DNA from 2 places in the Pseudonocardia sp. NPDC049154 genome. Region 2 is predicted to be linked to the other one. Evidence: riboswitches for the same ligand, from Rfam matches in the RefSeq annotation. Region 2 holds a riboswitch; the other holds the start of a gene.
The links. Region 2 has a riboswitch for S-adenosylmethionine ahead of AB0B41_RS29050 (LLM class flavin-dependent oxidoreductase). Riboswitches for the same ligand answer to the same signal wherever they lie in the genome.

Region 1: it holds a riboswitch for S-adenosylmethionine, as region 2 does, so the genes downstream of both, AB0B41_RS03500 (LLM class flavin-dependent oxidoreductase) here and AB0B41_RS29050 (LLM class flavin-dependent oxidoreductase) in region 2, are expected to answer to the same signal.

The regions. Positions count from the first base shown of each region.
Region 1 covers NZ_JBEZDN010000003.1:165,793-170,883, forward strand. Annotated here, with positions in the region: gene AB0B41_RS03495 (LLM class flavin-dependent oxidoreductase) at 1-1,612, opposite strand, end outside; gene AB0B41_RS03500 (LLM class flavin-dependent oxidoreductase) at 1,612-2,760, opposite strand; SAM riboswitch class I at 2,966-3,057, opposite strand; gene AB0B41_RS03505 (CocE/NonD family hydrolase) at 3,278-3,661, opposite strand; gene AB0B41_RS03510 (DUF6319 family protein) at 3,696-4,073, opposite strand; gene AB0B41_RS03515 (Dabb family protein) at 4,758-5,048, opposite strand.
Region 2 covers NZ_JBEZDN010000079.1:13,216-18,306, reverse strand. Annotated here, with positions in the region: gene AB0B41_RS29060 (ABC transporter substrate-binding protein) at 1-1,154, opposite strand, end outside; gene AB0B41_RS29055 (NtaA/DmoA family FMN-dependent monooxygenase) at 1,240-2,616, opposite strand; gene AB0B41_RS29050 (LLM class flavin-dependent oxidoreductase) at 2,616-3,815, opposite strand; SAM riboswitch class I at 3,936-4,029, opposite strand; gene AB0B41_RS29045 (FAD-binding protein) at 4,446-5,091, opposite strand, start outside.

The DNA.
Region 1 (5,091 bases), on a different contig from region 2:
GCAGGAACGCCAGGTCCGGGCGGCGCAGGCCCAGCACCGCCGCGGCCGTGGTGGGGTCCAGCGCGGACTCGGGGGCCGGGCCGAGGACCCGGTCCAGGCCGAGCACGTAGACGTCCGGGTCGGCGGAGAGCCGGTCCGGGTCCGCGACCGCCTCGAGCAGGGCGTTCCCGGTCAGGGCGGCCACGTTCAGTGGACCCCGCGCGGTGAACGGCTCGGCCACGCCGTGGGGCGCCGCCGCGGACGGATCCTCCGCGCGCGGATCGGCCCGCCGGGCCAGCACGGTCGCGCGGGCGGCCGCCCGGCGGGCGGGATCGGCGTCGAACCGGAGCTCGCCCGCGCCCGGGAACGGCGGCAGGTTCAGGTGCCCCGCGAAGGTGTCCGAGGTGTACCCACGCTTGTAGAGCCCCTTGCGCTGCAACGCGGGGACCAGCTCGTCGACCAGGACCTGCAGGGTCTCCAGCGTCAGGTCGGGGGCGAGCACGAACCCGTCCGCCGCGCCCGCCTTGTACCAGTCCTCCAGCCGGTCGGCGAGCTGCTCGGGGGTCCCGACGAACGTCGAGTGCCCGGACCCGACGAACCGGCTGCGAACCAGCAGCTGGGCCAGCGGCAGCCCGGCGTGCTCCCGCAAGAACCCGTGCACGGACGCGCGGAACCCGAGGCTGACCGTCTCGCTCGCGGGCAGCTCCGCCAGCCGCTGCGCGGACAGCAGCTCCACCGGCAGCGGCTCCTGCGGGTCCAGCGTCGACACGTCGAAGTCGATCAGCGAGCTCAGCCAGGCCACCTGCTCGGCGGTCTGGTCCGGGGACTGGGAGTAGACGTCCGCGACCTTGGCCTCCGCCTCGGCCTGCGTGCTCCCCAGCACCAGCCGCAGGCCCGAGAGGTAGTCGAGGTGCTCGGGCGGGCGACCGAACCGGCGGGCGTCCCCACGGAACGCCGTCCTGTGCTCGACGGCCCCGGCCCGGGTCAGGTCTGCCGCGAACACCCCGTTGGCGTACCGACCGGCCAGGGACCGGCCGGCGTCGGACGTGCTGGCCCGCACGATCGGTGGCCGCCCCTGCCGCGACGGCGGCACGGCGAGCCGCCCGCGGACCGTGAACTGGTCGCTCTCGTGGTCCACCGCGGCGCCCGACCACAGGTCCGTCACGATCCCGACGAACTCCTCGGCGCGCGCGTAGCGGGTGTCCCGCGGCGGGTGCGCCGGGAGCCCGAAGTTTGCCGCGGCGGCGCCGGAGTGCGAGGTCACGACATTCCAGGCCAGCCGGCCGCCGCTGAGCACGTCGAGCGAGAGCAGCCGCTCGGCCAGCCGGAACGGGTCGTTGTAGGTGGTCGACGCGGTCAGCATGAAGCCGACGTGCTCGGTCGCCTCGATCGCGGCGGTCCACGCGGTGAAGCGGTCCAGCCCGTCCGCGACGGCGGTGGTCGGGTCGGTGATCTGCGAGCCGTCCCCGGTGAACACGGCGTCGAGCAGCCCGGCCTCCGCGAGCTGCGCGAACTCCGCCCAGTACGCGGGGTCGTACAGCGAGAACCGCTTCAGCCGCGGGGAGAGCCAGGCCTCGGGCAGGTTGCCGTAGGTCCGCAGGTTGTAGGCGAGGAAGATCCCGTCCCGGCTCATCAGACGCCCCACGCCTTCGCGAGCAGCTCGTAGCTGCGCACCCGGTCGGCGTGCTCGGTGGTGATCGTCGTGACGATCAGCTCGTCCGCGCCGGTGACCCGCGCCAGCGTCTCCAGCCGCTCGGTCACCGTGGCGGGCGACCCGACGAACTGGGTGTCCACCCGGTCCTGCACCGCGGCCCTCTCCTGGGCGGTCCACTCGCGGGCCCGCGCCTGCTCCGGCGTGACGTACGGCTGTGCGCCGCGGCCGCTGCGGATGTCGAGGACCCACTGCGCGTAGGGCGCGGCGAGCTCTTGGGCCCGCTCGTCGTCGTCCGCGACGACGACGTCCGCGGAGACCAGCACCTGCGGCCGCGCCAGCCGACCGGGGCGGAACGCAGCCCGGTACGCCTCCACCGCGTCGAGCACCGCGTTCGGCACCGTGTGGTAGCTCGCCGCGAACGGCAGGCCCAGCTCACCCGCCACCTGCGCGCTCGCCCCGGCGCTCGCGCCCAGGACCAGCACCTCCACGTCCGCGCCCTTGGCCGGGGTGACCTCGAGCGGGCGCCCGTCCGCGCGGCGGGAGGTCCCGTCGAAGTAGGACAGGATGTCCAGGACCTGCGCGCGGTAGTCCGGCGGGAGGTCGTCCGCGCTGAAGCCGAGGAGCTCGCCGAAGGTCCCGAACAGCGACAGGTCCCCGACGAACCGGGCGGGCGGCGGGATCAGCAGCCCGTCGACGACCCGGGCGGGCGGAGGCGGCGGGGCCTGGGCACCGTCCGCCGCGCCTGCCGCCTGGCCCTGCCGGATCAGGGTCAGCAGCTTGTGCAGGTCGAACCGGCCGAGCCCCACGTCGATCCGCCCGGGATGCACGGCGCCGACCGTCCCGAACTGCTCGGCCACCGACAGCGGCGCCGTGTTCGGCAGCTGCACCGCGCCCGACCCGACCCGGATCCGCTCCGTGGCCGCGGCGATCAGGGCAACCAGCACCGGCGTCGACGACGAGGCGACGCCCGGGTTGAGGTGGTGCTCGGCGACCCAGTAGCGGTGGTAGCCCGCCCGCTCGGCCACCTGGGCCAGGTCGATCGAATGGCGCAGCCCGTCCCCGGCCGTCCCGCCGGCGGGCACCGGCGAGAGGTCGAGCACGGACAGCGGCGGACGGTGGGCGGACATGCGTACCTCCGGGACGGGGCCCGGTTCGACGACGGGCCACCAGAGCGACTGAGCGGCTGGGCTGCCGCGGGGGCAGCCGGCGGTCAGCCCGGACAGCAGGCGCTGGCGACCCGGAGCAGGTCGACGTGTCGCCTGCGGGCGCCGACGAACCCCACCGTCGGCGGCGACCACGAGCCCCTCGCCGCTGCCCCGACCCTCACCACTGCCCCCATCGCTCCCGGCGTGAGCACCCGTGCCGTGGCCGGCGGGTTGCTGCGGCGTCGTCGAGCCAGGTCTCTCGGCCGCTCTGGATGGTGGCCCGGAGGCCGTGGTCCGACTCTACGTCCCGCGGTGCGACCGCCGTCAATCCTCCGGACCGACGAGGTGCTCACAGGCCCCGCTGCCGTCACCGCCGGGGTTCGCAGGGACAGCGAAACCGCTCGGCCAACTCCTCTGCGATGGCCTCCTCAGAACGTCAACGCGGCCTTCGTCGCGTCGGGATCCGGTTGACCTCGACACGGGCGAAGGTGTCGGCGCGCTAGGGAGTCCTCGTTGATCCGGTCCCCCCGGGCTGGCGAAGAGGCAGGCAGACCCGGCTGGGACGTCGGGGACCCGTCCACACCGTGTTACGCGCGACCACAGCGTCGTCGATCGACTCCTCGCAGATCCTGCCGTCCGTGTTGGTGTTGCGGTCGAAGCGGGGGAAGTTGCCGCTGGAGACGTCGACTCGGATGCGGTGCCCGGCGCGGAACACGTTGGCCGTGGCGGCCATGTCGATCTCGATCTCGTAGACCTCGCCGGGGGTCAGGAGGTCCGGCCGGGCGAGTCCCTCGTGGTAGCGGGGGCGGAGCCTTGCCGGCCTCGGCCGCCGCCCGGAACAGCGCGGGGTTGAAGTCGTGGCGCGCATGCCGCCGACGGCGATGTCCCGTGGCCGCCGTCAGAGCCTCCGCTTGTCCTCAGTCGACGCCGAGCTGCTCGAGGGTTCGCTGGGCGGCGGCGAGCTCCTCGCGCAGCTGTGCCACACGCTCCTGCTGACGCCGACGGGCCTCGACCAGTGCCGACGTGATCACCTCGGCGACCGCCGGTGGAAGGGAGCGGGACACCGCCGCGACGTCGGTCGCCTGAACCGGCGTCGACGACACGACCCGCTTCGCGCCCACCAACACCTCCACCGTCCAGTCGCCTTCGGCGCTCGAGGTCAGGCTGACCGTCAGCGCACCCGAGCGCTCGCCTCGCTTACGGGTACGCGCGGGGGCGGCTTTCCCGGACTTCACCGGTGTCGGCTGCTCGGGCGCCGACTCTGCCGGCCCAGGTAGGTCGGGGGTCGAGGTCAACGGCGCAGCCGACGCCGTGGACCTGGCAGACCGCCGAGCGCGGACGGGACGGGCGGGCGTCGCAGGTGGAGCCGTCGTGTCGTCCGCGGCCGTCTCCGCCGGCTGTCGCGACGTCGCCGGCCTGCGGGCCGGCCTGCTCCGCGTGAGCTCGCTCGGCGAGCAGAACACCGCATCCCGCGAGCCTGCGGGGCGAACCTGAATGAAGTCACCCTCCTCGACATCACCGACGGCCACGACCTTGGCGGACCCGCCCGCCGGCACCCCGACTGCGGCCGTCGTGAACCAGACCGTCACCGTCTTGCCCGCGGACACCTCCTGGCGCACCGCCGTCACGTCCCGCCCGGTCAGCCCATGCTGTGCCGCGGTCGAACCCTGTCCTGCCATCCGTCAGCTCCCCCCTGCTCGCCGGTGAATTCTCACCCGGAGCTCCACGGGCCGCGCACCGTCCTCGACAGCTCCGACTGGGCGGTCCGTGACGGCTGATGTCGACGGCACGTCGGAGAGCACCGTTGACCGTCCAGTCGGTCACGACGGAGATCAACATCCTGCATCGCGGGCACCCTCCTTCAGCCGAGGAGTTCCTGCCGTCGTGCGTTCCGTGGGCCACAAGCACGGACTCGACGCCCGCGAGCACCTTCGCGTCGAAGTCGCATCGGCGCACCGGGTTACCGGGGGCCGACGTCGTCATCCACCGTCGACCATGAACTGAACGCTCTGCAGGGACTCGACATGGCTCCGCGGCAGGGCGAGATGCGCAGGGTGGGTCAGGTAGGCGTGGAAGTCCTCGGCGCTCTCGAACTCCATGACGACCCCGTAGTCGGCGTTCGTCGGGCGCTCACCGAGGTCGCGGCCCTGGCGGATGCGGACGATGAAGTCCAGCTCGTCCGGCAGCGCGGCGAGAGCAGTGCGGAACGCCTCGATCTCGGCCTCGGTCGCCGTCCTCGTGAACCTGAGGGTGAGGCAGTGGATCAGCATGGCGACCTCCGTGTCGCAGGCACAGGACTAGGTTAGCGATGAT
Region 2 (5,091 bases):
AAGCTCAGCCGCTGCCCGTCCTTGACCCGGATGCCGTCCGGGCCCGGGGCCCAGCCGGCCGCGTCGAGCGTGGACTTGGCCTTCTCCAGGTCGAAGCCGAGGTTGGACGAGTCGTCGGCGTACGACGGGGTGGTGGAGGCCAGCACGCTCGTCGCCGGCTTGGTCTGCGAGGTGTAGACCGCCCCGACGACCTCCTGCCGGTTGATCGCCAGCGACAGGGCCTGGCGCACGGCCGGGTCGGAGACGATCGGCTTGGTGAAGTTGAATCCGATGCCGAACGTGATGCCCGGGTTGGAGCGCGCCAGCAGCTGCGCGCCGGCCCCGGAGAGCGGCGCCTCGTCCTGCTGGCCGATGCTGCCGATCGCGTCGACCTCGCCGGACTGCAGGCTGCCGGTCCGCACGCCGGACTCGGGCACGATCCGGAACTCGACGGTGTCGAGGTACGCCTCGCCCTGGTGGGCGAAGAGCGCCGAGCCCCAGTTGTAGCCGGGCCGCTTCGCCAGCGTGAGCGAGGCGTTCTTCACGTAGTTCTGGATGGTGAACGGGCCGGACCCGATCACCGAGGCGCAGCGCTCGTCGTCGGACTTCGCGACGGTCACCGGGGACAGGATGCCCAGGCTGTGCGTCGAGGTGCCCTGCAGGAACTGCACGTTGGGCTGGCTGAAGTTCACCGTGAACTGCGTCGGGCCGGTGACCGTCGTGCCCTGGTAGCCGGCGAGGTAGCCCTTGGGGAGCGTGCCGCGGGCGCCGATCTGCGGGACCCGGTCGAAGTTGGCCTTGACCGCGTTCGCGTCGAGCGGGGTGCCGTCGGAGAAGGTCACGCCGTCGCGCAGGGTGAAGGTGTAGCTCTTCGCGTCGGGCGAGGTCTGCCAGGAGGTCGCGAGCCAGGGCTTGAGCTCACCGGTCTGCGGGTCCTGGTCGGTGAGCGAGTCGACGACCTGGCGCAGCGAGTAGATCGTGTCGTTGCTGCCGACCTGCTGCGGGTCGACGCAGCCCTGGTCGCTGGAGACGGCGAAGCGCAGCGTGCCACCGGGCTGGGGCGGGCCGGCGTCGGCGCCCGCGGTGCTGCCACCGGAGCCGCCGCAGGCGGCGAGCGCCACGGTGGCGGCGGCGAGCAGGGCCGGCAGGAGCAGCCTGCCTCGTCTGACGGTCATCGGGGTCCTTCGTGAGGTGGGGACCGGAGGACCGGCGGGCGGCCGGTCCTCCGGTGTTGTGGGAGCGGAGGGTCCAGGAGGTGTGTCAGGAGGCGGTGCGGGCGGCGGGCCGTGGTTCGCCGAGGCCCGCGGGCGGGCGCAGGCCGAGGTTCTCCCGCAGCGTGGAGCCGGTGTAGCGGTCGCGCAGGACGCCGCGGTCGCGCAGCCGCGGGACCACCTTCTCGACGACCTCGTCGAGGCCCGCCGGGCTGACGTACGAGCCGAGGATGAAGCCGTCGACCGCGTCGTTCTGCACGTACCGGTCGATCTCGGCCGCGACCTGCGCCGGCGTGCCGACGAACACGGCCCGGTCGAACACGTGCGTGACGACCTCGCGCAGCGACCAGCCGTGCTCGCGGCCGAGCGCCCGCCAGGCCTCGGCGGTGGCGTGGGCGTCCTGGGTCAGCGGGGCGCGCCCGCGGATCCACTTCGGCGCCTCGGGCGTGGGCTCCAGCTCGGGCACCGGCCCGTCCGGGTCGACCTGGGAGAGGTCGCGGTTCCACACCATCTCGGCCAGCACGACCGCGGTGAACGGGTCGACCTGCCGGCTGCGGACGTCCCTGTGCCGGTCGCGGGCCTCCGCCTCGGTGTCGCCCAGGATCACCGATGCCGACGGCAGGATCTTGACCTGGTCGGGGTCGCGGCCGAACTTCGCCACCCGCGCCTTGACGTCGGCATAGAAGGCGCGTGCCTCGTCGAACTTCTGGTAGCGGGAGAAGATCGCGTCGGACCGCGAGGCCGCGAAGTCCCGGCCGGCCGGCGACTCCCCCGCCTGCAGCACCACGGGATGCCCCTGCGGGCTGCGCGGGGTGCTGAAGCGCCCGGCGATGTCGAACTGGGCGCCGCGGAAGGCGAAGTCGCCCACGTGCCCGTCGCGCAGGAACCGCCCGCTCGCCGGGTCCGCCACCACGGCGTCGGAACCCCAGGAGTCCCACAGCGCCCGGACGGCGTCGAGGGTCTCCCCCGCGCGCTCGTACCGCTGGTCGTGCGCCAGGTAGCCGCCGCGCCGGAAGTTCTCGCCGGTGTCCGCGTCGGAGCTGGTCACGACGTTCCACGCGGCCCGCCCGCCGGACAGGATGTCCAGCGTCGCGAACTTGCGGGCCAGCTCGTAGGGCTCGTTGAAGGTCGAGTTGATCGTGCCGGCGAGGCCGATGTGCTCGGTCACCGCGGCCAGCGAGGCCAGCACCGTGAACGTGTCCGGCCGCCCGACGACGTCCTGGTCGAAGACCTGGCCGCCGCGGGTGCGCAGCCGGAGCCCCTCGGCCAGGAACAGCAGGTCGAACGTGCCGCGCTCGGCGGTGCGGGCCCAGTGCTCGAACGAGGCGAAGTCGATGTGGCTGCCCGACGCCGGGTCGCTCCACACGGTGTCGTGGTTGACGCCCGGGAAGTAGGCCCCGAGGATCACCTGCTTCTTCGCGGTCATCAGGCCACCTCCGCCCGGGCGTACCGGCTGGCCGGCCGTTCCAGGCCGAAGCGTTCGCGCAGGGTGCCCGACTCGTAGGCGGTGCGGAACAGGCCGCGCCTCTGCAGCTCGGGGACCAGCCCGTCGACGATCGCGTCGAGGTCGGTGGGCAGCACGGCCGGCCGCAGCCGGAAGCCGTCGACCCCTTCGTCCCGCCAGGACTCCAGCAGGTCGGCGAGCGCGGTCGGGGTGCCCGCCAGCACCGCGGCGTCGGAGCGCAGCGGGCCGTGCTCCTCCAGCCGCCGGAGCCGGGCGTGGGCCGCGTCGGCGTCGGTGTCGAGGACCACCACGAGGTCCGCCAGGACCCGGAGCGGCGGGAGTGTGCGGCCGACCGCGTGCTGGGCGGCGCCGATCTCGCCGAGGATCGCCGGGATGTCGGCCGCGCCCTGCGGGGTGGTGAACACGACGTCGGCGGCGCGGGCGGCCAGCTCGTACGCGGCCCGGGCGTGGGCGAGCGCGACGACGAGGGGCTGGCCCTGCGGCGGCCGCGGCACGATCCCCGGGCCGCGGACCGAGAAGAAGCGTCCCTCGAAGTCGACCGTGTGGATCCTGTCGCGGTCGAGGAAGCGGTTCGTGGCGGCGTCGCGGATCTCGGCGTCGTCCTCCCAGCTGTCCCACAACCGCCGGACGACCTCGACGGCGTCGGCCGCCTCCTCGAACAGGTCCGCCACCGCGGCGGCCGTCTCCGGCGTGCCGAGCGTCTCGCGGCGGATCTCCGGGAGCGTGCGGCGGCCGAAGTGGGCCGCCTCGTCGGCGCGGGCCGAGGTCTGCACCCGCCATCCGGCCCGGCCGTGGCTGTCGTGGTCGAGCGTCGAGATCGCCGAGGCGATGTGGAAGGGCTCGGTATGCGTGGTCGTGACGGTCGGGACGAGCCCCACGTGGCGGGTCAGCGGCGCGACGAACGCGGCGACCAGTTCGGCGTCGAGCCGCCCGCGGACCTGGTCGGTGCGGCGGTCCACGGTCGCGAGGTGGTCGCCGGACTGCAGGCCCAGGCCGTCCTCGATCGTGACCAGGTCGAGCAGGCCGCGCTCGGCGGCGCGGGCCAGGGCCGCCCAGTAGCGGGCGGTGAAGAGCAGATCGGGGCGGGCGCCGGGCTCGCGCCAGGCGGCGGGGTGCCAGCCGGCACCGTCGAGCGCGACGGCCAGGTGGAAGGGGGCCATGCGGGCAGACCTCTCCTGAGGGAGAAGGGACGGGGATCGGGCCTTCCTCAGGCCCGACAGCCCGCGCTGGCCGTGCGCAGGAGATCCACGTGGCGCCGCCGCACCCCGAGAAACATGACTCCTCCATCGCTCCCGGCTTTAGCACCCGCACCCGTCGGACGGGGGGTTGCTGCGGCGTCGTCGAGCCAGGTCTCTCGGCCGCTCTGGATGGTGTGGCCCCCGTGGGGCCGCTCCTCACTCTACGGATCAGGAGGGCGCCTCCGTCAATCCTCCGGGTGACGAGTGTGATCGAGGCCGCGCTCGATTGTCCGGACAGGACACCCTTGGCGTCCACCAGGGAGAACGCGGCGCCGGAGCCCGCCCCGAACGTCCGGACGATCGCCCGTCAGTGCCCAGCTCGTCGGGCCGGAGCGAAGGGCGGGGCGTTCCACAAGGAGGCGAGCGGGGAGGCCGCGCACACCCCGCCGCTGCCCGGCAACGTCGACCGCAACCGCGCCCCCGCGGGGTCTGAGCAGCCGGTGCCGGCGCCCGGGGACGGGTCGACCCGGGCGCCGGCCCTCTCCGGTGAGCGAGCCGAGGGTCCGGCGCTGACAGCGGCGCGGGAGCCGGGGGCCGGGCTCCCGCGCCGGTTCAGCCCCGCGGGAGCTTGCCGGGGTTGAGCAGGCCCGCCGGGTCGAAGCGGTCCGCGGCGGCCCAGCGCGGCGGCATGTCCTCGTGGACCACCCAGCTGTGCGGGCTGTCGACCGCGAGGCCCTCGGCACGCAGGCGCTCCATGCCCGTGTGCACCAGGGCGTCGTCGCGGTGCGGGGCGAGGATCCGGGCCATCAGGCACGGGCCTTCGGGGCCGCGGATGCCCTCCAGCTGCACGGTCGCGTCCGCGAAGGCTTCGGCGATCAGCGCCCGCTTGCCCAGGATCGCGTTGCCGCGCACCAGGACGTGGTACAGCTCGGTGCGCTTGGCCTTGGCCCGCACCGTGGTGTGGTTGTTGATGAAGGTCGCGAGGAAGCGCACCGCGTCGGGCCGCACGCCCGAGACGGTGCCACCACCCCGCTCCACGATCTCCCGCACCGCCTCCGCCTGGTCGACGCCGACGACCGCCCGCAGGTTCGTCCGGCCCGGCTCGAACCCCGGGTCCTCGGGGAACAGCGCCGCGAGCTCCGGCTCGGTCACCGCGAGGATCTGCGGCGGCGGGTCGAGCTGCAGGATCTCGAGGGCCGTCGCAGCGCCCGCGTCGAGGTCCGGGACGGAGGCGAACACGGCGGTCCGCTCCCGCGCC